Regions from separate parts of the Paenibacillus sp. FSL R7-0128 genome, predicted to be linked through region 3. Evidence: riboswitches for the same ligand, from Rfam matches in the RefSeq annotation. Region 3 holds a riboswitch; each other region holds the start of a gene.
What was found. A riboswitch is a leader RNA that binds a small molecule or an ion and turns the genes downstream of it on or off. The one in region 3 is predicted to bind cobalamin.
Positions count from the first base shown of each region.

Region 1 (9,684 bases), 1.7 Mb from region 3:
TCCAGTACCTGTGAGTTTCCGTCATACGTATAAGTGTACTGTTCATTAAGCGGCAGCTTGTCAATCAGATTGTCCAGCTCATTACCTTTGAGAATATCTGCGGTCTTGGTGAATTGGAAATCATTCAAGTCGCCCATGGCAATAATATTCGCCGACGGGTTGGCTGCGAGCACATCCTTGACGAAGCCGTTCACGACGGCGGCAATCTTGTGACGCTGTGTCTCACTTGACAAAACCGGTGGCTGAACGTTCTCAAACGGGCCGTTGTCCCCCGACTTGGAATTGAAGTGATTGGCAATTACAATGACCTTCTTGCCTTTGAACTCGAATTGTGCCGCAAGCGGCTTGCGGGATTCTTTAAAGGCATCGTTCGCCGGGTCAATTCTTCCCGGATTGTAGGTGAGCTTGTCCGCAGCCGCATTGTAGCTGACCGCTTGCAGAGCGGAACCCTTCTGTCCGCTGATGCTGTCAGACAGCTTGACTCTTACCGGATTGTAGAGGAATCCAACCCGGATGTTACCGCCGGGAGCACCGCCGTCTGCTTTATCCGATGGAGCAATATCAATATACTGGTACGCCGGGCCTCCGGCGGTCTGAATCGCTTCGATCAGCTCGGCGGCATTGGCTTCCACGATACCGTTGTCAGTCTCGCCGTTGCTGTCCTGCATTTCAACGACGCTGATAATATCCGGCTTCTGGAGATTTACAGCGATGGACTGAGCCAGCTTCTGAATCTTCGCGGCTCCTACGCCAGGGTAATAGTTCTCGATATTATACGAAGCCACCAGCAGCTTGTCCTCAGCTACAGCAATCGTAGAGGTCTCCTGTGTGAAGCTTCCTTGCGTAATGCCGGGCAGACTTCCATTCGCCGGAATAACCTTGAAATTTCCATTGTTGTAGCCGATTACTCCGGTCACATCACCGTTGAATGTATCACCGGTACCAACCTCTTGGCCGGGATTGCCATAGGCGATCAGCAGCCGTTGCGGATTAAGGTTTTTGGCGCCTTTTAGAACAAGTCCGCCTGCCGGTGTAATAACATCGTCCATCATATTGTCCACTCTCGTAGGAATGTTATATACGGTGGAGGTACCGCCGCCGCTTGTCCAATACGGACTGAGAATCGTAGGAGTCGGAAGTGTAACGAGCATCCCCTCAAGCGATTCATAAAAGTCCATAGCATCCTCATCGGGCTGGAATTCGGTTAGTTTATCATCGTCGATGACTGAGGACGGGATGATCCGCCCGCCTTTGCCCAGAACTACAGGCTCTGGAAGTTTTACGTTTTTGGCAACTGTCTTGATTGTACTGAGTGTAATTTGGGTGGAAGTCAGATTCTTGCTGCTGCCCTCATTGTACTCCGACACCATACCCGATACAGTCACATGATCTCCAATATCGGGCTTCAGGCTGGCATTCGTGCTGTATACGAATATGCCTTCAGAGGTATTGTCATTGCTATCCGGCTTAGGGTCCTGGATGAAAAATCCTTTATAATTGCCGTTCGCAAATGTATATCCATATTGGGTAACAATCCCCTCGACATCAGTAACGGTCTGGCCGGCATATTCAGAGGAATGGGATTCCCCTTGAATATCATGGATGCGCGGAGGCGCTGAAGCGGTATAACTGAACGTGAATACTTTGCTGGTCTGGCCCGGAATGGAAGCGATAGCTTTAATTACAGTATCCTTAGTAATCGTAACCGGAACGGTATACAACGTACTGGTCACGGTAGGTTCTGAGCCGTCGAGCGTATAATAGATAGCTGCTCCTTCTGTAGGACTGGATAGTGTTACAGAGCCTCCGCTAATGATTCGTCCGGCGCCGGGGCTGGCGGTCACAGAGAATAGCTCTTCTACCAGACTCTCGGCATTCAGCGGAATGAATTGATAGACATCATTAAACTGTTCAATAACACCGGTGATTCTATCAAAATGCTTTTCTGCGGTCAGTTGAGGCAGGTCAGAGTAAATTCTGAACGGCTGCTCAGCTTGAATGGCGGTGACATTCTTACCGTCTTTACTTTTGATTGTTACATTCTCAAGTGTGACAAGTTTAGCCTCATAAGCTTCACCATTTGCTGTTGTCAGTTCTGCGGCGGTAATTAACTGGGGAGCAGGAACACCGGCATCCGGAGTCACTACACTGTAGTTAAGCCCGGCGGACGGTTTAAGTTCCTGGAGGTTACTGTAGATATCCATAACACCTTGAATATTAACAATATCTCCTGCTTTGGCGAAGTCAGGGTACCCGTACAGCACAAGGCCAGCAGTGGCATCCTGAATGTACATTTTTGCGCCGTCGATGTGTGTAACCGTTCCTTCCGTCCATACGTTCTGACCCTTAGGTGCCGGGCGGACAGAGGCAATATCCTGTTGTTTAAGGAGAGTGTAATCATAGCTCGATTCTGTGCTATAGACTGCATCGGATACAGCATAGGTTTTGATTGTCGTGGGTGCATTTAGTAGGATAGGGGTGCTGTATGGCTTGAATGCCGCTTCGGCGCCGTCTATGTAGACTGCGGCGTACACGGATGCGCCAACGGTTGAAGTATTAAGGGAGATTTCAGTGCCTGCGGGCCAGGCATTGGCAGACGGAGTGGCAATAACCGGCGCTACAGTCTGACTGAGACCATAATGGCTATTGCGGGGATCAGGGGGCTGGACGGTGAAGTCCTTAGAGTTATTATCGGTATCGAAGGCACGGTTATCTGCAGGTGAAATGTCTGCGGTCTTGCGCACTGCGGCAAGGGTACTGCTTAGTGCGGCTGTAGCTCCGCTGCCTTCATAAGTAGTGGCAGTTCCGAAGCCAACCATATCAACACCTGCATTGGAGGCATCTACAAGGTCAATTTTGCCATTGGTAGCTCCAAGCTTTAATGTTCCTGTATAATCAGGGGCTGGCAATTCAACCGTACCTCCGGTACCAGCCGATTGCTGGATCAGAAAGTATCCCTTCGCGGCAATGGTTCCTGTTAATACTGAGATGTCGGATGTGTTAATTAGGTCACCATTGGCACTGGCATAACGCACCTTCCATCCCTCAAGACTCACTGCTGTATCCGTAGGATTGTATAATTCAATGAAGTCATTTTTGTATTTAGCGCCGCCGTTGCCGCCGCCACCGTAGACTTGTGAGATTACAATATTACTGTTATCCGCTGTTGCCTGTGCACTTTGTCCAGCAGGCGTTAACAGTCCGAGCAGCATTAGCACGGATAACCCTGTAGACAGCCATCTTCGCATCCTGTGAGAAATAACCATGATCCTAAACCCACTCCTCTCAAAACTATGATTGGCATTCCCCATTATTCTACCATTTAATTGTTAAATAAAGGGTCGCTTCATATAAATATATATTAAATTGAGACCAATTCAAAAGAATAATAGAGAAGTTTATTAGAAATGCATAAAAATAGTAGTAATGTTTAGTATAAAATCTATATAAATAGCCATTCCCCAATATTGGGGAATGGCTATTATCGATTATTAATAGAAAATCAATTATAGTCGACGTTGTAGAACCGGATATCAGCCGTGATTCACTCCCGTTTCAATCCGCTCCGCCCCGCCCATATACGGCCGCAGCGCCTGCGGGATATAGATCGATCCGTCCTCCTGCTGGTGGTTCTCCAGCAGCGGAATCAGAATGCGCGGCGTGGCCACCGCTGTGTTGTTCAAGGTATGGCAGTATTGCAGCCGCCCGTCTTCATCACGGTAGCGGATGCCCGAGCGGCGGGCCTGGAAGTCGAGCAGATTGGAAGCCGAGTGGGTCTCCCCGTAAGCTTCTCTGCCCGGCATCCAGGTCTCGATGTCATACTGCTTATGGGTCTTCATCGCCATGTCTCCGCTACAGACGGCGACTACCCGGTAAGGCAGCTCCAGCAGCTGAAGAATATGCTCGGCATTGCCGAGAATCTCCTGGAGCATCTGCTCTGATTCTGCCGGATCGTTCTTGCACATGACCACCTGCTCGATCTTCGAGAACTGGTGGACCCGGTACAGCCCGCGCACATCGCGGCCGGCCGAGCCGACCTCGCGGCGGAAGCAGGCCGACATCCCGGCCAGCCGCAGCGGCTGATCCAGCTCCAGAATCTCATCGCTGTACAGCGAGACCAGCGACACCTCCGAGGTCCCGGCCAGCCAGCGCTTCTCGCCTGTCAGCTCGTAGGTCTGGTCCCGGCCGCCGGGGAAGAACCCGGTCCGCTCCAGCGCTTCCGGCCGGACGATCACGGGCACATCCATCGCGGTGAAGCCGCGCTGCATCAGCACATCGAGCGCCAGCCGCTGCACGGCGAGGTGCAGCAGCAGCCCGGCCCCCTTCAGCACATAGCTGCGGGGCCCTCCGGCTTTGACACCGCGCGGAAGGTCGATGATGTCGTGCAGCTCTCCGAGCTCGACATGGTCCCGCGCGCGGAAGCCGAATACCGGCGGCGCGCCATGCCGCCGCAGCTCCACATTCGCGCTGTCATCCGGCCCGATCGGCGTATCCGCCGACACGGGATTCGGCGCTTCCAGCAGCAGCTCGCCGCAGCGCTGCTCCGCTTCTGCCAGCTCCGCCTCCAGCAGCGCCAGCTCGCTGAGGGTGCCCCGCACCTGCGCCTTTGCGTGCTCGGCGCCTTCAGGGTCGCCCCCGCGCAGCAGGCGCTCGACCTCCTTCGTCAGCGCGTTGCGCTCCGCGCGCCGCTGCTCGGTGGCCCGGCGTACCTCCCGCCGCCGGTCATCCCACTCCAGAAGTTCCTCCAGGGGGAACTTCAATCTTTTCCATTCGGCCGTCTTCCGTACAAGGTCCTCATTCTCCCTGATCCAATTCATATCCAACATCTGCATCCGCTCCTTAAGTGTGGGTAAAAAAACGCAAAAAACGCCCTCATCCATGGGACGAGGAGCGTCAGCTCGCGGTGCCACCCAGGTTGACCTCATTCGCGTATAGCAGCTAAGCAGCGCGGAATCAGGCCCTCTTTGGTCTTCGCGGTAACGGGCGAAACCCGGTAAACTTAGGGAACAGGAAGCTGCTCCGGTCGCAGACGCCTCGCGGTTGGATGCCGGTCGTTGGCCTGGTCGGGATATAGGTTTGCCGTTTATTATAACCAGAGCGGCAGCAGTTTGCAAGCATAAGAGGGGTTTGACAATATTCCTTGTACTCTGCTAGGATTATTACTAATTTAAAGTATTGATGCCCGGCGAAGCAGCCCGGTTTATCCTATTATGCGGACGGAAGAGGTGCGGAAATGGCCAAAATAGTCGTAATTAACGGAACACCCTCGCTGGTCTCACGGATCAATGCCGTGATTGAGTATGCAGAGAATGCCCTGCGGGAGCGCGGGTATGAAGTGGAGCGGATCAATGTGGCGGAGCTGCCTGCGGAGGATCTGATCCATACCAAATTCGAGAGCGAGGCCATTGTCAAGGCGAATGGGCTCGTAGCGGAAGCTGATGCGGTAATCGTAGTCAGTCCGGTATATAAGGCTTCTTACACGGGAGTACTGAAGACCTTCCTGGATCTGGTGCCGCAAAAAGGGCTGGCCGGCAAAATCGTCCTGCCGCTCTTCATGGGCGGAAGTCTTGCACATCTGCTGGCGATCGACTATGCACTGAAGCCGGTACTGTCCGTGCTTGGCGCCCGCTACATTCTTGGCGGCGTCTACGCCGTAGACTCCCAGGCGGTTCGTAACGACCAGGGCGTAGTTGAGCTGGCTGAAGAGCTGCGTTTACGCCTGAACAGCGTGCTGGAAGAGCTGGCGGAGGAGACGGAGCATAAGGTGGGGCGCAAGGCAGGACAGACAGGAGCCGCGGAATAAGGTTACGCTGCCGGTCCGATCATCCCCGGTACAATCAAAAGGCACTAAACCACCCGGATGCGGGAGTTTAGTGCCTTTGTCTATTTAGGAGTTATACTCCTTGAAAGCTCAGCTCCGGCTCCCACAGAACAACCCTATCTCCCGCCAGACTCGCCGGAATATCAATGATCCGCTGGTTGCTGCTTCCCCGGTAGGAGAGGGTAAGGTCTTTGAGCTCTTCGACGAACCGTCCGTCGATCACGACCTGGCACAAGGCCAGCAGCTTCCATTCCGCAGAGCCCGGGGAAGCCGTAAGCTCCTCGTACGTATAGCCGGTATAGATCCAGACCGGGAAGGCCGGCAGCTCGGCGCGCAGCTCGTGTATGAAGTCTGCAGCCTCCTCAGCCGAGAAAAAAGGGTCCCCGCCCGCCAGCGTCAAGCCGTCCAGCAGCGGATTGCCTGCAATCTCCTCTATAATCTCCCGCCGGCGCTCCGGGGTAAAGGCCTCCCCGTAGTTAAAGTTCCAGGTCTTCGGGTTGAAGCAGCCCGGGCAGCGGTGGCGGCAGCCGCTGACGAAGAGGACGGCCCGCAGGCCTTCCCCTTCATTGATCGACTCCGGATAATATCCGCAGATGTTCATAGATGCTTAACACGGTCCCGGACTTCGGCTTGCTTGGCCGCATTGAAACGGGTCTGATAGTCACCGGTCAGATACCCGGTAACCCGGCGCAGACGGCGGATATGGGTGGTATCCTCATGGGCATTGCAGGTCGGGCAATTCGTGCCGATGACCCCTTCATAGCCGCAGCCGGAGCAGCGGTCAATCGGATGGTTGATGCTGAAGTAGCTGATGTCCTGCTCCAGCGCATATTTGATGATTTTGACGAAGGCTGCAGGATTGCTCCGGGCATTGCCGTTCAGCTCGACATAGGAGATCGCTCCGGCGTTGCAATATTCATGGAACGGGGCTTCCAGGCTGATCTTCTTGGCTGCGCTAAGTTCATGGTAGACCGGAATGTGGAACGAGTTCGTATAGTATTCACGGTCGGTTACCCCAGGGATAGAACCGAGCACCTTGCGGTCGATCTTGGTGAACTTACCGGAGAGACCTTCGGCCGGTGTTGCGAACAAGGTGATGTTGAGGTTAAGCTCCTCGCTCTTGCGGTCGCAATATTCACGCATGTGGCGGACAATGGCTACAGCCTTGGCGTGAATCTCCATATCTTCGCCGTGATGCTTGCCGTACATGGCTTTCATGCATTCGGCCATCCCGATGAAGCCCAGCGACAGGCTGCCGTGCTTCAGCAGTTCGCCTGCACTGTCATCAGGGGCAAGCTGCTCGCCGCCCTCCCAGACGCCTTCACGCATCATGAAATCGGAGGCTTTGGCCTTCTGGGAAGCCTGGATACGGAAGCGGTGCAGCAGACCGTCCAGCGCAATATCCATATAGTGATTCAGGTCGTCGAAGAACCCTTCTTCATCAGCAGCCAGGCGGCGGCCGGTTATCGTGCCGTGGGCCAGTCCAAGACGCACCAGGTTGAGCGTATTGAAGGACAAGTTGCCTTTGCCGGAGCAATGGTTGCGTCCGAAGCGGTCGCCGAGCACACGGGTCCGGCAGCCCATCGTAGCGAACTCGGTATCCGGGTCAGCCGGATCATAATATTGCATGTTCAGCGGAGCGTCCAGGTTGGCGAAGTTCGGATACAATCTGCGCGCCGAGCACTCCGCTGCCTTCAGGAACAGCTCATAGTTAGGGTCACCCGGTTGCTGGTTGATGCCTTGCTTGCATTTGAAGATCTGAATCGGGAACACCGGCGTCTCCCCGCTGCCCAGTCCGTTCATCGTAGCCGTCAGCAGTGAGCTGATCACAAGCTGGCCCTCCGGGGAGGTGCAGGTCCCGTAGTTGATGCTGGTAAAAGGAATCTGGCCGCCGGAGCGGCTGGACATCGTATTCAGGTTATGTACCATACTCTCTGCGGCCTGCAGGGTCTCGCTCTGCGTCTCCTTCAGGGCAAAACGGAAGGCGCGCGGATACTGCTCAGCCAGATCGCTGCGGCTCATCGTAATCTCCCCAAGTTCTGAAACCTCTGCATTCTCCTCGAAATACTCCAGACCTTTGCGGAAGAGCTTGGAGAAGGACTTGGTCACATAAGGAGCCAGATCATAATCCAGCTTGTTGGCGGACACACCGCCGTACTGCGCATTCTGCTGCGACTGGAAAATAATCGCCACCAGCGACATCGCCGTCATAATCGAGTTGGGAGGCCGTACGCTGCCGTTGCCGGTGTTGAAGCCTTCACGGAGAAGCCGTTCGAACGGGATGAAGATGCAGTTGGTGGTTCCGATGGCGTATTGATCCAGGTCATGCACATAGACGACATTATCCAGGGTAGCCTGTACCAGCTGCGGCGGCATGGTGAAGTTGCGGGCATACCATTTGGAGTATTCACTGCCGAATTTGCTCATTTTGCCGGAGAAGCTCTCCCCGTTCAGGTTGGCGTTCTCGCGCAGCAGATCCAGATCCCGGCTGTCGATAATATCCCGTCCCAGATGAATGACCTCTTCCAAAAGATCCTCCTGTGCAGCTTGTCCTTCGTTATAACGTTTCTCCAGCAGCGTCATTATATAACTCTCTCCTCTCGGGTATTGTAAGCGTTAAAAAAGCACCTCCGGCCGGGAAGGCCGGAAATGCCCGAATGCATGATGCAAAGATCCGGGAAGCGGAAATTTGCCTGTGGTCTGGGTGGAATATACGAGCAGACAAGGGGCAAATAGCTTACGCCCGTTCTTGTATATTCCGCAGAGCCGATACCTGAAAATAATCCGCGATCGTCCTCAGGTATCGGCAGCCTCTGGCCCGATTGACGGAAGGCTAACTCTGCTATTGCAGGCCGCATACGGACACCTTCCCTGTTCCTCGCAGGAGTCTAAGCGGTGCCACCGAAACAGGCAGGTCTCCTGGCTTCCGGCAACTCCTCCGGCGCCTTCCCGGGGGGCTTATTCCGCCCCTTAGTGGCAATTAGCCGGAGAATGCGGCCCTGGGCATCGCACCCTGGGAGCATCCGGTTACAGTGGCGGGACCGCAGCGGTTTTGCACCGCGCTTCCCTATTAAGTCGCACCTCTATTACAAGGGGTGAAACACCCGTTTCTACTATATTTTGTTGTTATCTATTAAAGCTACCGCAATATATTGTGTTTGTAAATGTTTTTTTGCAATCCCGCACGGGGAGCGGGTTCGGCGCTTTTACTCACAGCTGATCCACAGTTAGTCCACAGGTAATCCACAACTTTCCTATGAATCTGCCGTGAATTTTTCATAAAATCTCCGAAAATACGCCACAAAGAATCCATAAATAGAGTGCGTCTAATCCTGGTAATCATTTTGACGGATATTAATAGAATAGAGAGGGTGCAGGTGATTTGTAGCAAGCCTGGCGAAGCGTTACAATAAGAGGATAAGTTAGAGGCAGGCACATCAGATCATTAGGAGGCAGTTCACAATGGCAATTGGCGAAGTGACCGTTATTCCGATTGGGACAGGCAGCACCAGTCTCAGCAGCTATGTGGCCGAGATGCAGCGCGTGCTGGAGACGGTGGAGGGCATTACCTACGAGCTAACTTCTATGGGTACGATTATTGAGGGGCCGGTAGCGCGGATTCTGGCTGCGGTAGAAGCGCTGCACGAGTCGCCGTTCACCGCCGGGGCGCAGAGAGTCTCAACCTCGCTCAAGATCGATGACCGGCGCGACAAGATCTCGACCAGTCGCAGCAAGCTGGAATCCGTGGAGCGCAAGCTACAGGGAGAGTAGCGGGAATACAGTATCTAATCAGAAATGATAATAAGGAGCGGATTATTCATGGCAGAAGCAGCTCAGCAGATCGGAATTCAAATGTATACACT
Region 1 covers NZ_JBBOCD010000001.1:413,002-422,685, forward strand. Annotated here, with positions in the region: gene NST26_RS01740 (S-layer homology domain-containing protein) at 1-3,266, opposite strand, end outside; gene serS (serine--tRNA ligase) at 3,534-4,826, opposite strand; gene ssuE (NADPH-dependent FMN reductase) at 5,234-5,803, shown strand; gene nrdG (anaerobic ribonucleoside-triphosphate reductase activating protein) at 5,895-6,422, opposite strand; gene NST26_RS01760 (anaerobic ribonucleoside triphosphate reductase) at 6,419-8,404, opposite strand; cobalamin riboswitch at 8,714-8,944, opposite strand; gene NST26_RS01765 (MTH1187 family thiamine-binding protein) at 9,284-9,592, shown strand; gene NST26_RS01770 (sugar phosphate isomerase/epimerase family protein) at 9,641-9,684, shown strand, end outside.
Region 1: linked by a shared signal. The riboswitch ahead of NST26_RS01760 (anaerobic ribonucleoside triphosphate reductase) and the one ahead of NST26_RS08575 (energy-coupling factor ABC transporter permease) in region 3 are both predicted to bind cobalamin.

Region 2 (9,684 bases), 1.1 Mb from region 3:
ATAAGCGGAGAGGATGACAACGGCCGACACAGGCTTTACCCCCGGTAATGCGGCAAAAGGAATCCGGCTGACAGCTGCAATAGCGGACAACACCGCTAGCAGCACAAGTTCACGGGACTGGAGCGGTCGGCGCTCCAGACGGATGAACAGCGGCAGGAGAGCTGCCAGCAGCAGCACCACGCTAAGCAGCACATAATGCCGGTCAGTGAATGCTGCGGTAAGCGCAAGCCCCGCGATGAAGAGTCCCAGGGCAATTAGCAGCGGTATGCGGAAGCGGGCCATGTGCGAATCACATCCTCTATTGTCAATGCCTGCGGCAGCCAGTCCCGCACCATCCGGTTGACTGCCGTGGTATAGAAGTAGTTGCTGCTGAAGAACTCCGCCGGTGTGCCTTCCGCCGTAATCCCCCCGTCAAACAGGAGAGCGCAGCGCGAAGCATGCTTAGCCGCGAACTCTACATCATGCGTTACGATAAGGATACTTATCCCCTGCCCGCGCAATTGCTGAAGCAGGGCGGCCAGCCTGTCTTTGGCGGCCGGATCAAGTCCCTTGGTGGGCTCGTCCAGCAGCAGAATATCCGGCTTCATCAGCAGCATCATGGCAAGCGCGGTCTGCTGCTGCTGCCCTCCGCTGAGATCATGCGGATGACTCTGCAGCACCTCCCGGAGCTGGAATACCTCAAGCAAAACCTCAATCTCGCTTGCTGCTGCTTCAGGCGATAACCCGGCGTAGCTCCCCATATGCTGCAGTTCCTCAGCCACCGTATCATAGCTGAAATAGAGCAGCGGATTCTGCGCCAGCAGACCGGTAGTCTTGCCCTTGGCCAGCTCTATCTTGCCGCGCTGCGGCTTCATCAGCCCGTTCAGCACATGCAGCAGGGTGGACTTGCCCGCACCGTTTCCGCCCATGACTGCCAGGAGCTCCCCCTGCTTAAGCGTCAGCGTGAGCTTCCTCAGGACCTCCCGACCCTCCTTCTCATACCGGAAGGTTACTTCGCGGCAGGTGAGGAGAGACGCTGCGGCGGGACTATTCAAGTTATTAACCAGTTCAGCGCCTGCGGCAGCGTCCGTTCCTGCCATCAGGGAATGTATCCAGCGTCTGCCCTCACGCACGGTCAGCGGAATATTCTCCGGCGCAGCGGAATCCGCTTCCGGAGCAAGCGACAAGTACAGGCGTGAGGCGGCTGGCAAGTAACGCCCAGCGGAAGTCAAGGCTCCGCTGCCGGTCTGCCGGGCGAACAGGCGGGGGGCGGCATCGGCCAGCAGCTTACCGTCTTCCAGCATCAGCACCCGATCGGCCAGCGGCAGCACCTCCTCCAGCCGGTGCTCGCTGATGATCACTGTGACCGCCATTTCCTCGTTAAGCCGCTGCAGCGCCATAATGAATTCCCGCGCAGCAACAGGATCAAGCTGGGAGGTTGGCTCATCCAGCAGCAGCACCTTGGGCTGAAGCAGCAGCACTGAGGCCAGGTTCATGAGCTGCTTTTGTCCGCCTGACAGCTCATGAACCGGACGGTAGAGCAGCGGCTCCAGCCCGAACAAGCCGCAAATCTCCGCCAGCCGGGTCCGCATGACAGCAGGCGGCAGCCCCAGGTTCTCCATGGAGAAGGCCAGCTCATGCCAGACCGTATCCATCACGATCTGTGCATCCGGGTTCTGGAAGACCATCCCGATCTCCCCGGCGGCCACCGCTGCCGGAAGCCCGGACAGAGGCTGCCCTTTGTAGGTCAAGGTTCCGCTGGATGAACCCACCGGAGTGAGCTCCCGCTTCAGATGACGCAGCAGGGTGGTTTTGCCGCTGCCGGACGGGCCGCAGAGCACGACAAATTCCCCCTCTTCTATGACGAACGATAGCTCATGGAGCGTGTCCCTGTCTTCTTCAGGGTATCGGAAGGATAATTGCTGTGCTTTGAGGATCTCCATAACCATTTCTCCTTTCCTTCCAGTCCCGCAGGAATCAGCACGAACAGGCAGAAGCTCCCGTACATGACGGCCTCCTGCCAGCCGAAGTCCGCTGGTCTCATCCGGGGATAGATCTCCAGCTTGCCGTAGCCCTGCACCCAGAACAGCAGCGTAACCACACCGCTAACGGTTAACAGCAGCATCACCAGCTTATCCTGCAAATCGGCCTTGTATATCGTGTAAGTGCTACGTTTGGTGCTGCCGTAACCACGCGCTGTCATGGAGTCTCCAGTCTGGAGGGCTTCTTCCAGCGACCAGGTCAGCAGCACCTTGAGCAGCGTCATTCCATCTGTCATTCTTTTCTTGAGGCTTCCCGTACCGGTATCTACCCCGCGCAGACGCTGGATCAGCGTAATCTGGCGCAGCCGCCGCTGGAACAGCGGCACGAACCGGATGGCCATCAGCGTCAGCAGCGCCGTTCTCGGCGCAGCCGCCGCGAACAGGTACATGAACTTATCTGTAGTCACCGTGTAATTGTAGGATATAAACCAGATAAAAATAGTAAGCAGCATAGTCATCATCATCAGCCCGTACAGCACAGCCTCCAATGTAATAGGCTGATCCAGCCAGTAGAACAGAATATGCGCCCCTCTATGCGAGAACAGCGGGTTCAGCAAGGCCACGGAAGCTGCCATCAGCAGCATAAAAGGCAAGCTGCGCAACAGCAGCCGCCCTTGGCCCTGCAACAGCAGCAGTGCCAGCAGTCCGGCTATCTCTGTAGCCAGAAATAACGGATGGAAGACCAGCAGGGCGAACAGCAGCAGCCCTGCATAATACAGCAGGGCTACTACAGGATGCATGGAACGGAAGCCGCTGCTCATGGTGCTTTGGCCCCCAGGTCTTTGCCTAGATCAAGCGTATACAGCCACTCGATGGTATCCCCGGGCTCGACGCTCCAGCTACCCGCAGCCTTGGACGGAAATTCTCCATTCACCTTGTACATCCAGCCGCTCTCTGCCCCGTGATCACCTTCGTACAAATTATCTATACCTTCCACGTAAGCAAACGCCTTGCTGCCCTGATATTCCATCTGGATCTTCTGCGCCCGTGTAATCCGCTTCAGCAGGTCCAGCACACTCTCGCCCTTCTTGATCTCGTACTGGGCAGCAGCCAGAATCACGCCATGCTCCTCATCTCCGGTGATGGAGAGGGTGACTACGTTGTCCGGCTTGGGCGTGGCGGCTGGCGGCTTGGCCGTAGCCGCCGGAGCGGGCGCGGGGGTCGGCGGCTTGGGTGTGGCCGCCGGGGACTTGGCGGGCTTGCTTGCGCCCGCCGATGGCTGCGTCGCCGCGGCGCCTGGCGACGCAGGCTTGGCGGGCTCGCTCGCGCCCGCCGAAGGCTGCGTCGCCGCTGCGCCTGGCGACGCCGGGGACTTAGCGGGCTCGCTCGCGCCCGCCGAAGGCTGCGTCGCCGCTGCGCCTGGCGACGCCGGCTTGGCGGGCTCGCTCGCGCCCGCCGATGGCTGCGTCGCCGCTGCGGCTGGCGACGCCGGAGCTGCCGTACCTTCCGCAGGGGCGGATGGTACGGCAGTGCCCTCAGCGGCTCCCGGCAGCGGAGCCGCTTCGTCTCCAGGCCGCAGCGTCTGCGCGGCCGGGGTCCCGGCGGGCGGCTGCGGGCCGCCGCCTGCCTGATCCGGCTGCCCAGAGGAGCAGCCGGGGAGCAGCAATACCATCAGCAGGAGAAGCAGCGGAGCCAGCCTTCCCCGGCCTCTTTTGACTAGATAGAACATTACCTGCACACCTCCACAAAAAGGGAAAAGAACGGGGGCCAGTCAGCCTGTTCCCCGTTCCTTCATACACCTTATGCTTACTTTTCAAGACATATCCGAACTAATTCCAAGCAAAATCGCCTGTCTAATGGGCCTGCAACGCTTCAACAACCCTATACGCCTCAACTACTCATCGGCACGGGGGCGTTAGTTAGATTTTCTACACTTAATTATTCTTGTTACGCACCTGTATAGAAATTAGTTGGATTTCAGGCATCTAATTCTGCCCACAACCCATCATACGGGAGCTTCGGGCGTGAATAAGTGTTGTTTTTCCAACTAACTCCCGCTTTGCAGCAAATCCTGCCAAATTAGATGTCATTTATCCACTTATTGTCCGCCCCAGCGTACAGCACCCATCCTGCAGCGGAATGGAAATTTCAACTAAACTATACCATCCCCTACTCTTACTCAACTATGGCAATCTAACCGCTACAGCAGCAGCCATCTCACGGGTTACCACAGCAGTAGGCTCGAATGCGCCGCCGGTACCGCTCATATATCCAAGTCCCGTCACCGTACGGACAGCGGACAATGCATAGTCGCTAATCTTATCTTCATCGCTGAATTTACCAGCCCCTGCTCCTGCTCCGGCTGATGTAGCATCCAGCTTAAAAGCTCTAACCATCATCACAGCCATATCCTGGCGCGTAACCAGCCCGTCCGGGTTGAACGTTTTGGCGCTTACGCCGCTGATGATTCCTAGCTCCTTCGCCCGGTTCACTGTTCCATAATACCATGTACCGGCCTTAACATCACTGAAGGCCCCAGCAGAAGACGCCGCAGACGGCTCGTTCCCGGTTAACCGCAGCAGCAGCGCTGCAAATTCAGCACGGGTAATATTCTTTTTCGGTGCAAACAGCAGGCTGTTCTCACTCACACCGTTCATCAGCTTGCGGTCATACGCCGTGTATACCGACTCCAGCGCCCAAGGCGAGATCGACTTCACATCACCAAAAGCCGGACGGTCCGCCGCCGCAGAAGCCACCGTTACCGGGACCGTATGACGCACGATGGCCGGGGTTTTATCCTTCAGATATCCCGTAACCGTCAGGGTATATTTATTTGCTGGCAGTCCTCCGGCCACAACAGCCACGCCCGCAGCATCTGTAACTGCTGTTTTGCCGCCGATGGTTACCTGTACGCCTGCTGCCGGTGAGGTTACCGGATCGGAGGTGAAGGTCGCCTCATTCCAGACCCATTGCTTCTGGGTTACCTGCACCTTCAGATCTTGTCCAGGCTGCGGCTGTCCGGGAGTCACGGTTACGGCATCAACCACCTGCGTGTTGTCCCCGCCATAATAGATCACAACGCGGTCATTCTCCTCCAGCGCGAAGTCGCCCATCCCTACACTTGGATAGATCCATGCTCCGCCGCGTGCGACTACATACATCCAGCCATCATATCCGCCAAAAGTACCCGCAATCACGCCGCCGATCCCCGTCACATAATTGCCTGCTTCATTGACCAGAGCCAGGCGCTTGGCTGCTGCTGTCTTATCCAGTGCCGTAAGCACATTTCCGGCGTATACGCTGCCCTCAGCCAATGTTCCATTCGGACCTTCAACTGTAACCGAGACACTTACCTGAGGATTCTTCACTGGTGTGCCGCTAAAATCAAAGAGCTTACCGCCTGTTCCAAACAGCTTGTACGCTACCAAAGCCTCCAGTGCCTGCTCTGTAGAGAGCGGATTGGAGCTGCCGCCCGCAGTGTGGGCGAACCCGCCGCCTGTAGCGCTGAAGCTCAGCAGCTTGCTGACCAGATTGATTTGGCCTTTGGTATACTCTGCTCCCGCCGGATCAATGCCGAAGGCAGACAGACCGATGATGGCCTGAGCTACACTCTCGCTGCTGTCGCCATATCCTCCGTTCTTATCCTGTGCCTTAGCCAGCCAGGCTGCCGCCCGCTGACCGGCAGCATTCACTGCCGCTTCCTGCTTATGTCCAGCCAGTGCGTTCAGCACCATCGCTGTCATATCCGGATCACTCGCACCCGTGGTCAGAGTAAAGCCTCCGTCCGGGTTCTGCTTCGCCAGAATCTCTGCCAGCAGCTTAGACTGTGTCCATTTCGCATTTGCCGGGATTGTATAGCTGCCGGAATCCAGAGCGAGCAGTGCATAGACCGGATTATTCAGCGTCTGGCCGGTAATTGCATCGTGATTGTAGAGCTTCTCAATCAGGTTATAGCCTGCCACATTCGCCGGGTCGCCGCCAAGTGCCTTAACGGCGAGCGTGATCCGGGCATAGTCCGTAGCTCTGGCAAAAACACCCTTAGCCTCAGCCACCTTGCCTTCAAGCGCCTTCAGATAGCTGGCAGGAACCTTGTAGCCTGCTTGCGCAAGGCCAATCGCCTGCCAGTCCGACTGGACTCCGTTCTTCAGCATGAACTCCGCAGTGGCATAGACCGCAGCAGTTACGCTGGCTGCCTCACTTGCGGGCAGAGCGGATACCGCGGGTGCGGAAGTCCCGCCTGCCTGTGCAGCAGCAGCTTGTCCTGCCGGGGCTACGGCTGCTCCCAGCAGTGCGAACAGCATAATGACAGCAAGTCCCAGCCGTGTGAACCTGGATGATAGAGAATGGTTCTTCATAACTAACCTCTTTCCTGAAATAGAATGGATGAATCCTGCTTCCTCCGCAGATAGAGCGGCAACCTAAAGACCGCCCTGTGCAGGGCGGCCGGGGAAGAATACAATACAGGGCGGCTGAAGGAGCCGATTACTCTCCCACACTACATACAATACAGCATATACAGCCCTCGCCAATATCAGCATCTGCTTTCACATTCTTACCCCCGAAGAATAGAAACAACAACGAAAAAGGCAGGTCTCCTGGCTCATACTTCACCGCTTCCCCCGCCTTCCCATCCCGTTAGCAGGACAGTGGCTCCTCAGGAGTTGCTCCGTATTTACAGTGGCGGGACCGCGCCGGACTTGCACCGGGCTTCCCTTTTAAGCAGATTCCTCTATTAGACATAGCCCTGCCAGCATCTGCTAGCGACAGCGCACGGCCTCTGAGGCAATCTGCACCTTTTCCCAAAGCTTATTAAATTTTAATATTCTGAAACAATCATATCTACTATTCCCCTGTATGTCTATAGACAAGCTATTTCTATTCCATCCACTCGAGTCCCGCTCATTCTGCACAAAAATCCTGAACAGCACATGCCCGCTTCCCCGGCACATCGTACTATTCAGGACTATGGAGTGACTCTTCTGCTGTTAATTAAGGCGTTGGCGGTACTAGCGGAGACAGCGGCAGCAGGCGATTGTATTATGTACATTAGAATTCGTGTAAAAGCGGCCGATAACGCATTCTGCTGCATTTTATACAATCGATTGTGGCAAATAACCCTCCGCCGGGCCAAATTCCCAAAATCTAATGTACCGAATACAACAGAACACCATATTAGGCTCGATATGCCTCATTCTAGTGTACAAAGTGCAATCGAGCAGCTTCATTCGGACACTAACACACTTAACTAATTACTTTATGCTCGTATCAGCCTGCCGAAGCGCAAATCATTGTACTACATAAAGTAGTATGCACCAGGCTCTGACCAGCCCACCATGCCGCGCTGTATGCGCCCACAGCAGATCAGCTACCGCAAGTCGATCATCAGGTCCTAACTAATCAGCATTCATTTAATCCCCTAGCTTGCTGGGGAGCTGCCGTACCCCGACTAACTAAGGTACTGTTCTAGCTCCAAACGTTATGCTTAAATGCAATCTGTACAACTAAATCGTCTGATTTACTGACAAATGTACTTTTAGCTGTATTTCGTGCATCTAAAATGCTTCCGTATCCGCTTTTTGGCCCATTCGGGCAAATTTAGTTGTATAGAATACAGTTAGGAGAGGTGTGCCTTCCTTTTTACTGTTTTTAGTTGTATAGAGTACACCTATCACTGTAAGCAATGCTACTCAGTACCATCACTTGGTATCGAGTCAAAACCATCAGTTAGTTGTATAAGTCGGCTGAGTGACTAAGGAGCGTTACTAGATAGCGTTAGTTAAAAGCGACACTCGGTAGCGTCAGTCAGTTGAGTGAGTCGGTAGCATTAGTCGATTGTGTTGGTCGATTGCATCAGTCGGTAGCATTAGTCGATTGTGTTGGTCGGTAGCGGCAATCAATTGCGGCAGTCGATTGCATTATCCGATCGCGTTAGTTAAAAGCTTACGCAGCCTGCTTGTTGCCGCTGTGTTATTCCGCGTCCGTGTCCGCTTCCGGGCTTGCGGAAGCGGACGGCTCCGCACTAGGCGCGGCTGTAGCTGTGGCCTCCGGGGCGCTGCCCGGATCTGCCGCCAGCTTCAGCGAGTATCTTCCGGCGGTGATCATATCACCTGCTGCCAGCTTCGCGCCTGCTGATAGCTCCACCGTCACCTCGTAGACGCGTGACGGAGGAGTCCCCGCCGCCGCTGGAGAGGCGGCAGCTCCACTATCCGCGCCGCTGTCTACTCCGGCGCCTGCCTCACCCTTCGCATCGCCGTCTACTCCGGCTCCTGCCTCACCCTTCGCATCGCTGTCTACTCCGGCTCCTGCCTCACCCTTCGCATCGCCTTCTACTCCGGCGCCTGCCTCACCCTTCGCACCGCCGTCTACTCCAGCGCCTGCCTCACCCTTCGCACCGCCGTCTACTCCGGCGCCTGCTTCACCCTTCGCACCGCCGTCCACTCCGGCGCCTGTCTCACCCTTCGCATCGCCGTCCACTCCGGCTCCTGCTTCACTCTTCGCATCGCCATCCACTCCGGCGCCTGCTTCACCCTGGCAACTGCTAACCGTTGCCTTAACCTCGTAGTCCGTAACGCCGCTGGCGGACTCCACGCCGATCCGCTCCGGCTTGAAGGCGGAGCATTCCGCAGCATCAGTGAAGCTGAACAACAGCTTAACGCCGTTATTCTTACCCGCTTCTCCGCTTCCCTCATCACCGCTACTATTCCCGTCAGTCCCCGCGTCACCGCCGACAAGCCGGACAGAGACCGGGGCCGCTACAGCGGCTTGTCCGGTCACTGCCGGAAGCGGGCTGGGGCTGGCCACCGGCGCAGCTGTATCCTTGCCGCGTCCCCCTAGCTGGCTCAGCAGGATAACCGCCGCAATCAGAATGATCCCGAGGATGCTCCCTGAGATCAGGATTTGAAATCGGCTGCGGCTGACCCACCGCGCCAGCGGCGAAGCCAGCTGGGCGCGGGCTTCATTGTAGACAGTCTGCATAGCAGGCGTTGCTGTGTCGAGATGGTTTTTGCGGAATTCCCGGTTCTTGAACGCCTCGCGGTCGCTCTCCAGGAAGTATCTCAGCACGGCCCGCTTGTAATTCGGCCACAGCTTCTTGCCAGAGCTTGCGAACAGCCAGCTATGCTGTGACCAGTCCAGGAACCGGTACACCGTCTCCTTATCATTGCCCGCCTTGCGGACCACCAGATCCAGCAGCGCATCATAATCCAGCGGCCCGCCTTCACGTTCACTGCTGTGATAAAAGGCCAGCGGCAGCCGGTCGAACGGCTCCAGGCTCCGCGCTTCCTTCAGCCACCGCGCACCGAGCAGTTGTACATCGTCCAGCTCACGCGGCGTCAGTCCGGCAAAAATCTCCTCGTCCGGCGACTCCTCCCCGAACCAGCGGTAGGCTGCGCGTAGCGCATTCGATTTGCGCTTCGCAATCGCATCGAGCGGCGGCTGCCAATCTGCCGTATCCCGGTAACGCAGGAACGAGATCTCCAGCAGCTGCTCCATCGTCAGCTCGTCCAGCGAGAGCCGGTTCAGCAGGAAGCGGTCAGCAACCGTGCCGAGCTCCTCCATAACGGACAAGGCCTCCGGGTATACGCCGCCTCTGCGGCGCTGCTTCTCTGCCTGCTGGACCGCTTCATGAACAGCCGTTACCGCCGCTACCGGATCGGATTCCCGCTGCAGCTTCTCCAGCAGATATTCCTTGAAGGTATCCCGTACCGCTGCCTGCTGAAGCACC
Region 2 covers NZ_JBBOCD010000001.1:990,900-1,000,583, reverse strand. Annotated here, with positions in the region: gene NST26_RS04115 (ECF transporter S component) at 1-282, opposite strand, end outside; gene NST26_RS04110 (ABC transporter ATP-binding protein) at 255-1,922, opposite strand; gene NST26_RS04105 (energy-coupling factor transporter transmembrane component T) at 1,838-2,782, opposite strand; gene NST26_RS04100 (DUF4430 domain-containing protein) at 2,779-3,690, opposite strand; gene NST26_RS04095 (S-layer homology domain-containing protein) at 4,145-6,316, opposite strand; cobalamin riboswitch at 6,530-6,723, opposite strand; gene NST26_RS04090 (GAP1-N2 domain-containing protein) at 7,929-9,684, opposite strand, start outside.
Region 2: linked by a shared signal. The riboswitch ahead of NST26_RS04095 (S-layer homology domain-containing protein) and the one ahead of NST26_RS08575 (energy-coupling factor ABC transporter permease) in region 3 are both predicted to bind cobalamin.

Region 3 (9,684 bases):
GCGCCACTCTCTCTGCGAACTGCTGCATTAGCACTCCGGTGAACAGCAGGTACGGCAGAACAATAATTTTGCGCGCACCCAGTGCAAGGCAGCGCTCAAGCCCGTCCGGCAGCGAAGGCTTGGCGATGGCAATGAAGCAGCTTTCCACGCTGCGGTAGCCTGTTCTCTCCCAGAGCAGCCGGCTTATTTTATACAGATCGCTGTTAGCATCCGGGTCACTGCCCCCGCGTCCCATCAGCAGTACGATGGTGTCCTTATCCTCAATCGTGGATGCACCGTTCCCGCGCAGGTCCAGGTCCATTCCGCCAGCCGCCTTCACCGGCGGGAGTGGAAGTCGTTCTGCTTCCTGAATCCGCTCCAGCAGAATATCGACGGCACGGTCCTGCACCCCCAGCGGGCGTCCGTAGATGAACTTCACCCCGGGATATCTCTGCTTGGCCTCATCAATCGCCATTGGAATATCGAGCTTGGAATGACCTGCCGCGAACAAAATAATCGGCACAACGTATATCTCCGCCGCACCGCCCTCAATGCATCTGGCAATTCCGCCAGCGATGGAAGGCGAGGCCAGCTCTATGAAGCAGGTCTCAACCTTCAGCTCCGGCTTACGGGCTGCGAGCAGTCGGGTGAATTCCAGCAGCTCCTCATTTCCCGCTTGAACCCGGCTCCCGTGTCCCACCAGTAATACCGTTCTCATCGTCTGCACTCCTTCTTTGCTGTTATCGTTATCGGATGTATGGGCTGCACTCCCTGTTGCGCTGTCCATCCGTTCCCGGAACGCATGATACCGCTCCTGCTCCCGGCCATGAGCCCTGTAGTCCTCAACTGCGGCAGCTACAGCGGCTACCGCTTGCTCTTCGTCCATCCCTTCACGCACCAAAATCCCTGCATGGGCACCCCGCCCGGACTTCTTGCCGCCGAGATACAACTCATAGCTGCCGCGCGACATTACCAGTCCGATATCATCCAGCACAGCGGAGCTGCAAGCCATCCCGCAGCCGGCTACACTGATGTGCAGCTCTCTGGGCACAGCCATTCCATACAGCAGGGTGTGGAGCCGGACAGCAGCACTTAACGCCCCGCTTCTGCGCAGCTCACAGAATCCGCAGGTCTTCACCTTCACGTAATCTCCAGGCGTACTTACATTCAGTCCGGCCTCCAGCAGCCTTGCTCCTGCCTCTGCCTCTTCATTCCGGCTGCCGCGCAGCAGGAAATATCCGTCCTTCGTATAGATCAATTGCCCATCGCTGCCTGCAAGCTCAGCCAGCAGCTTCATCTGATCACCGTTGAAGCTGCGGCTGCCGGTTGCGGGAGCAATCTCCAGCTCGAAGGAAGAATCGGTGGATGCCTTCAGGCGACCGGACAAGCTCCGCAGCCGCTCCACCTGCGGAGCAGCAGCCAGGCTCTGCGCAGCAGCCTCTTCCGTCTGTCCTGATTCCGCTTCGCCACAGCCCAGCGCCCATTCCATCCGAACCGAACCTGATGCTTCTGCACTTTTCACCTGTCCCGGCTCGGTCTCGCTTCCAACATCTGCTGCATCCCTCTGCCCAGTCTCTGCTGCTCTCCCCGCAACAACAGCTTTGGCCGCTCCGGCTCCAGCTGCCTCCTCTGCCTGCCCGGACTCCGCCGCAGCCAGCGACCACGGTTCTGCGGCTGTGCGCAGCCGCTCGTGCGGCTTCAGCGTCTGCGTCTGTGCCCCGAGACTGTACTTGCGTTCATATCCGCGCGGCGTAATCATAAGATCCTCATAGACAACGGTAGCAGAGTTGCCGACCACCACGGTTGAGAGCATGCCGATTTCATGCTCCAGCATATCCTGCAGCGTCGTTACGACTGTCTGCTGGCGGTCACGGTAGGCGCTTTTGACAATGCCTACCGGTGTAGCCGGATCACGGTAACGCAGCAGAATGGTGCGCGCTTCTTCAATCTGGCGCGTCCGTCTGCCGCTGCGCGGATTATAGAACGCAATGACGAAATCCGCCGCCCCCGCCGCTTCCACACGCGCAGCGATGCTCTCCCAGGGCGTAAGATGATCGCTCAGGCTGATCGTGCAGGAATCATGCATAATCGGGGCTCCAAGCAGCGAGGAACAGGACTGGATCGCCGATATTCCCGGGATCACCTCCACCTGTACCCCCTCTGAGCGGCTCCAGCCGCGTTCGATCAGCACCTCGTAGACCAGCCCGGCCATTCCGTAGACACCGGCATCGCCGCTGGAGATTACCGCAATTCTCTGGCCCGCTTCAGCTCTGCGGACGGCCTCCTGGGCCCGGCTGACTTCTTCAGTCATCCCCGTGCCGACAATCTCCTGGTGCCGCAGCAGCGGCCTGATCAGATCTACATAAGTGGTATAGCCGATGACCGCCTCGCTCTCATCCAGCGCAGCCAGTGCGCGGCCGGTAATATGTTCCAGCGCTCCGGGGCCGAAGCCGATAATCAGCAGCTTTCCTTGTTTCTTCATTCTTCTTCCCCCGTTCATGAATAGCTGTGGTTAAGCGCAAGCAGCTTATGCAGCTTCACCTTGAATTCCCCGGCGGTGCGGGGAGCGCTCTGCCCTGCGGTCAGGCTGGCAGGCAGGCTGAACCATAAGTCAGCCAGCAGCGGCAGTCCCAGCCCGATGGACAATAGCTCTTCCCGTCCCGCAAAAATCTCCTCCGGCGTCCCCGCCGCCCGGCATCTTCCATGCTCCAGCACAATAATCCAGTCCGCCCAGCGGTAGGCTAGGTCCATATCATGCGTAGCCATAACTACGGTTGTCCCTTTAGCATGTATGGCTTCAAGCCCCTTCAGCATCTGCGTTTCCGATAACGGGTCCAGATACGAGGTCGGCTCATCCAATAGAATCAGCTCCGGCTCCATAGCCAGTACACCGGCGAGTGCCGTGCGTTTCTTCTGGCCCAGACTAAGCTGGTGAATCGGTTTATCGCCCAGGCCGGTTAGATTCAGCAGCTCCATGACCTCCCGGCAGCGCGCAGCGATAGCCTGTTCAGCCATGCCGCTGCCGCGCAGCCCGAACGACACATCCTCCAGCGGAGTGCTGAGAATCAGCTGCTGCTCGGGGTCCTGGAAGACCAGGCCCACTTTCCGCCGCAGAGCGGCCAGCTCTTTTTTGGAGTAGGATAACGCCTTCCCTCCTTGCACAACCGTCCCCTGCTGTGGGCGCAAAATGCCGACGGCATGCAGGAACAGCGTGGATTTGCCTGAACCGTTATGACCGAGCACCGCCGTCTTGCTGCCTGCGGGGATGGAGAACGTCAGTTCATGCAGTGCAGGCTCCTTCGTATCCGGGTAATGGAACACCACTCCGTCACAAGCCAAGCTAGATTCCTGATCCATGGGTGACTCCTTTCATGTGTTAGTGATAAAGTACGCCTCAGCCAGCAGCAGTAGCGCAATCCCGGCATAAGCCTGGATTGTATAGCGCCGCGGCACAGGACGCGCCGTATAAGGCGGGAGAATAATCTCATCTGTGAATCCGCGGGCCAGCAGCCCCTGCGATAATCCGTAATACCGGTGCATCGTGTTGCCGAACAGCGCTCCTGCCATAGCCGCAGTCTCCCGCATTCTGGCCTTGTAGCCCCGGCGGCCTCCGCGCAGCCTGCGGGCCAGCAGCAGACCATGCGCTGCATCACTCAGCAGGAATAAGAAGCGGTACATAATCAGCATCAGCTCCAGGACAATCTGCGGCATCCGCAGCCTGCGCAGCACCTGCAAAAGCTCACTGAACGGAGTCGTAAACATCAGGAAGAAGAAACAGCTCATGCAGGCAGAGATTCTGGCCAGCAGCTCCCCTGCCCGCTGAAGTCCCGCCGCTGTGACATATACCGGCAGGTTCAGTCCCGGAAGCGGGAATATCCCTGCCTCTCCCGCAGCCGGATGCCCGAATTCCACGAGCAGCGCCGGTACGCTAAGCGCATAGAACAGCAGCGCTGTGCCGAACAGCATGCCATAAGCACGGAAGGGAATACGGGCCTGCAATACACACCAGGACATCATCCATAGGGTAATTGCAGCCTGTAGTACCGGATGTACGGTGTAAGAGAGAAGGAACATCAGGGCTGCGAACGAGCTTTTCCACATCGGGGACAACTGGCGCAGAGCATTATTGTAAGAGAGAACGTCAATCCGCCGGATCACTTGCTGCTATGCTGCTTCGTCCCGCCTTGCTTGCCCTTGAGCAGCCCCAGGGTATAACCGATCACACCGGCACCAATCGCGGCCTGCAATGCAAACAGCATACTCTCCGTCTCACCCGGCAGCTCGGTCAGCGGCTTGAACCACGGCTTATAGTCAGGATTCATTTCGGTAATCACACCTTCAGCCGCATCATCGGCCCCGCCGAATTCCCCATTAACCAGCAGCAGCGGCAGAATGACCAGCAGAATAACAACCAGCAGCATCAACCCATTTTTCCATTTATTGCTCATTAGGCTCTTCCTCCGTTCACCTTGCGTTTCAGCAGCGACAATTCATTCGGGCTATACGATTTCAGCCAGTTCCAGAGCAGTACCGTCAACAGCCCTTCACTGATAGCCAGCGGGATTTGCGTCACGGCAAAGATTCCCCCGAATTTGAGAAAAGAAGCCAGAACGCCGCCATCCGCCGCCGGAAAAGCCACCGCCAGTTGGAAGGAAGTCACTACGTACGTACTCAGATCAGCCACCGCAGCCGCACAGAACAAGGCTAGCTTCTCGCGGTCCGGCATTTTCATCATCAGCTTATACACTGCATATCCGGCAAAAGGACCCGCCACCGCCATCGAGAACGCATTGGCTCCAAGCGTAGTGATCCCGCCGTGCGCCAGCAGCAGCGCCTGAAACAGCAGGACAATCGAGCCGATTACGCTCATGGGCAGCGGCCCCAGCATTACCGCACCTAGTCCGGTACCGGTGGGGTGGGAGCTGCTTCCGGTCACGGAAGGCATTTTGAGCGCAGACAGTACGAAGGTAAACGCCCCGGCCAGACCCAGCAGCAGCTTCAGCTCCGGATTCTCCCGGGTCATGGCTCTCAGCTTGAAGATTCCAAGGACAAAGAACGGGATAAACGCCGCCCACCAGAACACCGCCCAGCCAACCGGCAGGAATCCTTCCATAATGTGCATCGCCCGGGCCGTCCCCGGTTCGTTCAGCATAAAGTACACCGTAAATCCGGCAACCAGTGCCGCAAAGCTCCACCATCTGTGCTTTTTCATTTGTCACCCTCCATGTTTGTTGATTTCCCATTACAGATCATAAAGCCCAAAAAACCCACCCTATAGGGTGGGAGTGTATGTACGCAGGCAAGTTCGATAGAGCGCGCAACCCGTGGCGAAGCGGAACAAGGTGCTTTTCACCGTCCCATCACTATGGGCCGTATCCTTGTATCCAGCAGCTATAACCGGGGATCACCTTGAAGCACCAAGCTTTCTCCGGTCCATCAGGGCAGAACGCCTCTTCTCATTAACCTATCCGTACACCGCTCCTATCCGCGTAGAGTCGTGGTGTGCGTAGACAAGGTAGGTCTCCTGGCTTGGAATACAGGCGCTGCAGACTTCGTCTTCCCCGGGGGCTTCCCGAGTGACCTCATGAAGTGCAGCTCTTCCATACAGTGGCGGGACCGCTCGGGAGTTGCACCCGATTCCCTGTTATCCCTTGCCGCTTCCGGCAAGAGCACCTTGTTTCATTGCTAATTCATCTCACATCATAGCGGACAGAGATTGGCCTGTCTGTGATATAAATTGGAAAAGCTCGCCTGCAGCCAATCATGGCTTGTAGAAATTTTATTTGAGTAATATAATTATTAACTATATAACCTGAACGTGGAGGCATCCGATGAAACTTGATCTAACCGAACAATCTTTGCCCGTGTACGAGGCCCTGTCCAGTACCGTGCGCCTGCATATGCTGCGGCTGCTGTCCGATAAGCCCATGAACGTGAAGGAGCTGGCCGCAGCCCTCAAGCTCAGCAGTGCGATTATGACCATGCATGTGCGCAAGCTCGAAGCCGCCGGGCTGATCCGCAGCCATATGGCTCCCGGTAAAAGCGGTCTGCAGAAGATCTGTACACTGGCCGCCGACGGGGCTGAGATAGTTTTTCCGGGACAGGCCCGGACTCCGCGCAGAGGGTACCGCAAGGACATCCCTGTGGGGCATTATTCCGACTTCCAGATCGAGCCTACCTGCGGACTGTCTACGACAGAGAGGGTCATCGGGCACTTTGACGATCCCCGTTATTTCTGGGACCAGGAGCGGGTGAACGCCGGGATTCTCTGGTTCGGAAAGGGGTTCGTGGAGTATAAAATCCCGAATTTCCTGCTGTCGAGCCAGCAGCCGGAGGAGCTTGCCATCACGATGGAGATCGCCTCCGAAGCCCCGTCGGTCAACAACAACTGGCCGTCGGATATTACCTTCACACTGAACGGACAATCGCTCGGCTTCTGGACCAGCCCCGGTGACTACGGAGATAATCCGGGAAAATACACCCCGGCCTGGTGGCCTGCACTCACCAATCAATACGGCCTGCTCAAGCAGCTGCGGATTACTCAGACGGGTACCTTCATGGATGGGCAAAAGCTGTCGGAGGTCACCCTGGATCAGGTAGGCATCCGCAACAAACAATGGACCTTCCGGCTCTCTGTCGAGGAGGATGCCGAGCATATTGGTGGCCTCACCCTGTTCGGCAAGGGCTTCGGCAACTACAACGAGGATTTGGTGTTTGAGTTGTTTTATACAGATGGCGTGGCAGATTTGCCGGGTCCTATATGAAAGCCAGATTAGGGTGTGTAGAAGGTAGGTAGGTAGGTAGGTAGGTAGGTAGGTAGGTAGGTAGGTAGGTAGGTAGGTAGGTAGGTAGGTAGGTAGGTAGGTAGGTAGGTAGGTAGGTAGGTAGGTAGGTAGGTAGGTAGGTAGGTAGGTAGGTAGGTAGGTAGGTAGGTAGGTTAGTTTTCGTTTCAGCTACTTTTAGAGCTAATACTCCTTATTTCTGCTTAACGCTCACTTTCAGCAAAATTCAGGTGCATTAGTGCTCTTCATTTCTGCTCAACGCTCACTTTCAGCAAATTCAGGGGCACTTATGCCCCTCGCAACATCCATACAGCCCACTTCCAACCGCACCAAAGGGATTTTTCCCTCTCATTTCCTCATCTAGCCCACTTTCCGCCGCATCAGAGGGATTTATCCCTCTCATTTCCTCCTCCAGCCCACTTTCCACCGCATCAGTGGGATTTATCCCTCTCATTTCCTCACCCAGCCTACTTTCTGCCGCATTAGAGGGATTTATACATCTCATTTCCTCACCCAGCCCACTTTCCGCCGCATCAGTGGGATAAATCCCTCTCATTTCCTCCTCCAGCCCACTTTCACGCCGCATTAGATGGATTTATCCCTCTCATTTCCTCTTCCTCCCCCTCACCTCCACAACGCAAAAAAAAGCCCCTCCAACCGCCGCATTGTGCAGGTTGGAGGGGCTATCGGTGATCGATCCGTCTCTTATGACAAGAGCGGCTTCTAGCCTATCTTTTCGCCTGGCCCCTAGCCGTTAGGCGTGGGCCGTCATTCCGCCACCGGCTGCCACTTGCCGCCGCCGCCCGGCAGCGGACAGCTGCGGGCCTTCAGCCGGGCCACGACGGGAATGATACAGCCGCAGGCGGTACAGGTTACGCCATCCTGCAGCTTGGGGCAAGCCCCGCAAAGCGCAAGCCGCTCGGCATAGACCTCGTCTGAAGCGGTATTGCCGGGGTTGAACATGGAGGACGCCAGAATGCGGGCAATCTGTGCTTCCGTGACCTTGTACTCCTCCCGGCATCCTTTGCAGGCTGAAGTGGTTGTCATGCAGTTCTCTCCTTAGGCTTGTGGAGTGATGGCCAGTACCGTTACCGACATTGGTGGCAGCTCTACAGTCAGCGTATCCCCTTCAAGCTTGAAGGCGCTGAATGCCTGCGGTGTTACAGCTTCCGGCTGCTCAAAGCTATTGTGGGCATCGATGGAAGCTCCGGCCAGCGTTGTTCCGCTTACGGATGCTTGACCAGCCAATCCGCGCAGGGCAAGCGGCAACACTGCCGATGACGCGTGATTCAGGTTACACAGGCTGACATGAATGATGCCCTCAGCATTGACTGAAGCCGAAGCCGATACTTCAGGAATCTCTACGCCATCATAGCTGTATACCGGGCTGTCCACGGTGAACTCCAGCAGTTCTGCATCCTGATGCACCTTATACATGTTGAATACATGATAAGTAGGAGTCAGGAGCATTTTCTCGCCTTCGGTCAGAATAACAGCCTGCAGCACGTTCACGGTCTGGGCAATGTTCGCCATCCGTACACGGTCACTGTGCTTGTGGAAAATATTCAGCGTCAAGCCGGCCACCAGCGCATCGCGGATCGTATTCTGCTGGTAGAGGAAGCCCGGGTTCGTACCCGGCTCAACATCATACCAGGTGCCCCACTCGTCAACGATCAGGCCGACTCTTTTCTCAGGATCGTATTTGTCCATGATGGCAATATGGCGGGTAACCAGCTCATCCATGAATAGCGCCTTCTTCAACGTTGTGAAGTATTCGTCTGTTCCGAAGCCTGTAGCCGCGCCCTTATGATTCCAGTCCGAATTAGGCAGGGTGTAATAGTGCAGGGTAATTGAATCCATGAAGCGGGTAGCTTCACGCATCAGCACTTCCGTCCAGTTATAATCATCCGAATTCGCACCGCAGGCGATCCGGTGGATCTTGTTGTCTCCATAGTTACGTACATACGTCTGATATTGGCGGTACAGATCAGCATAGAACTCAGGACGCATGTTACCGCCACAGCCCCAGTTCTCGTTGCCCACGCCGAAATACTTAACGCTCCAGGCATCTTCCTGGCCGTTCTTCTGACGCAGCTCAGCCATTGGCGAGACTCCGTTGAAGGTCAGATATTCCACCCACTCGGACATCTCTTGAACAGTTCCGCTACCTACGTTACCGTTGATGTACGGCTCGCAGCCCAGCATCTCGCAGAGGAGCATGAATTCATGTGTACCGAAATGGTTGTTCTCTACCGCGCCGCCCCAGTGTGTGTTGATCATCCGCTTGCGCTCTTCGCTCGGGCCGATACCGTCCTTCCAGTGGTATTCATCGGCGAAGCAGCCGCCCGGCCAGCGCAATACCGGAATTTTCATTTCTTTAAGCGCTTCCACTACGTCGTTGCGGATACCTTTGGTGTTCGGAATAGGGGAATCTTCGCCCACCCAGATGCCTTCATAGATACAGCGTCCAAGATGCTCAGCGAAATGTCCGTAGATGTTGCGGTCAATCTTACCTTTGCGGATGTCGGTGTTCAGTACAATGCGTTCTGCCATGGGAAGTTAACGCTCCTCTTTAGATTAATATATTTGTTAATCATTTAACACTTATATTAACATTATAATCAAGCTTCCTCTAGTTCGTCAATCTTTATCTTAAGCAGCACCTCTCGCATTCCCGCATTTCACTTCCCCGCCAAAAATGATATTATGGACACACAAATACAGCATAATTGGAGAGTATGATGATTAGACCTATCAATAAAGATATATCGCTTCTTAGCCAGAAATCTGCGCCGGCCACGGAGAAGGATCTGCCCGTGTTAATGGATCTTGTGGAGACCCTGAACGCCAACTCCGACCGGTGCGTCGGCATGGCTGCGGACATGATTGGCGTCAACAAACGCATCATCGCCATCCGCGTGGA
Region 3 covers NZ_JBBOCD010000001.1:2,102,567-2,112,250, reverse strand. Annotated here, with positions in the region: partial or broken gene NST26_RS34000 (sirohydrochlorin chelatase) at 1-661, opposite strand, end outside; partial or broken gene cobJ (precorrin-3B C(17)-methyltransferase) at 749-2,461, opposite strand; gene NST26_RS08590 (energy-coupling factor ABC transporter ATP-binding protein) at 2,476-3,336, opposite strand; gene cbiQ (cobalt ECF transporter T component CbiQ) at 3,349-4,137, opposite strand; gene NST26_RS08580 (energy-coupling factor ABC transporter substrate-binding protein) at 4,134-4,427, opposite strand; gene NST26_RS08575 (energy-coupling factor ABC transporter permease) at 4,427-5,191, opposite strand; cobalamin riboswitch at 5,477-5,671, opposite strand; gene NST26_RS08570 (ArsR/SmtB family transcription factor) at 5,811-6,743, shown strand; gene NST26_RS08565 (hypothetical protein) at 7,039-7,317, opposite strand; gene NST26_RS08560 (DUF6171 family protein) at 7,530-7,808, opposite strand; gene NST26_RS08555 (alpha-N-arabinofuranosidase) at 7,821-9,314, opposite strand; gene NST26_RS08550 (peptide deformylase) at 9,503-9,684, shown strand, end outside.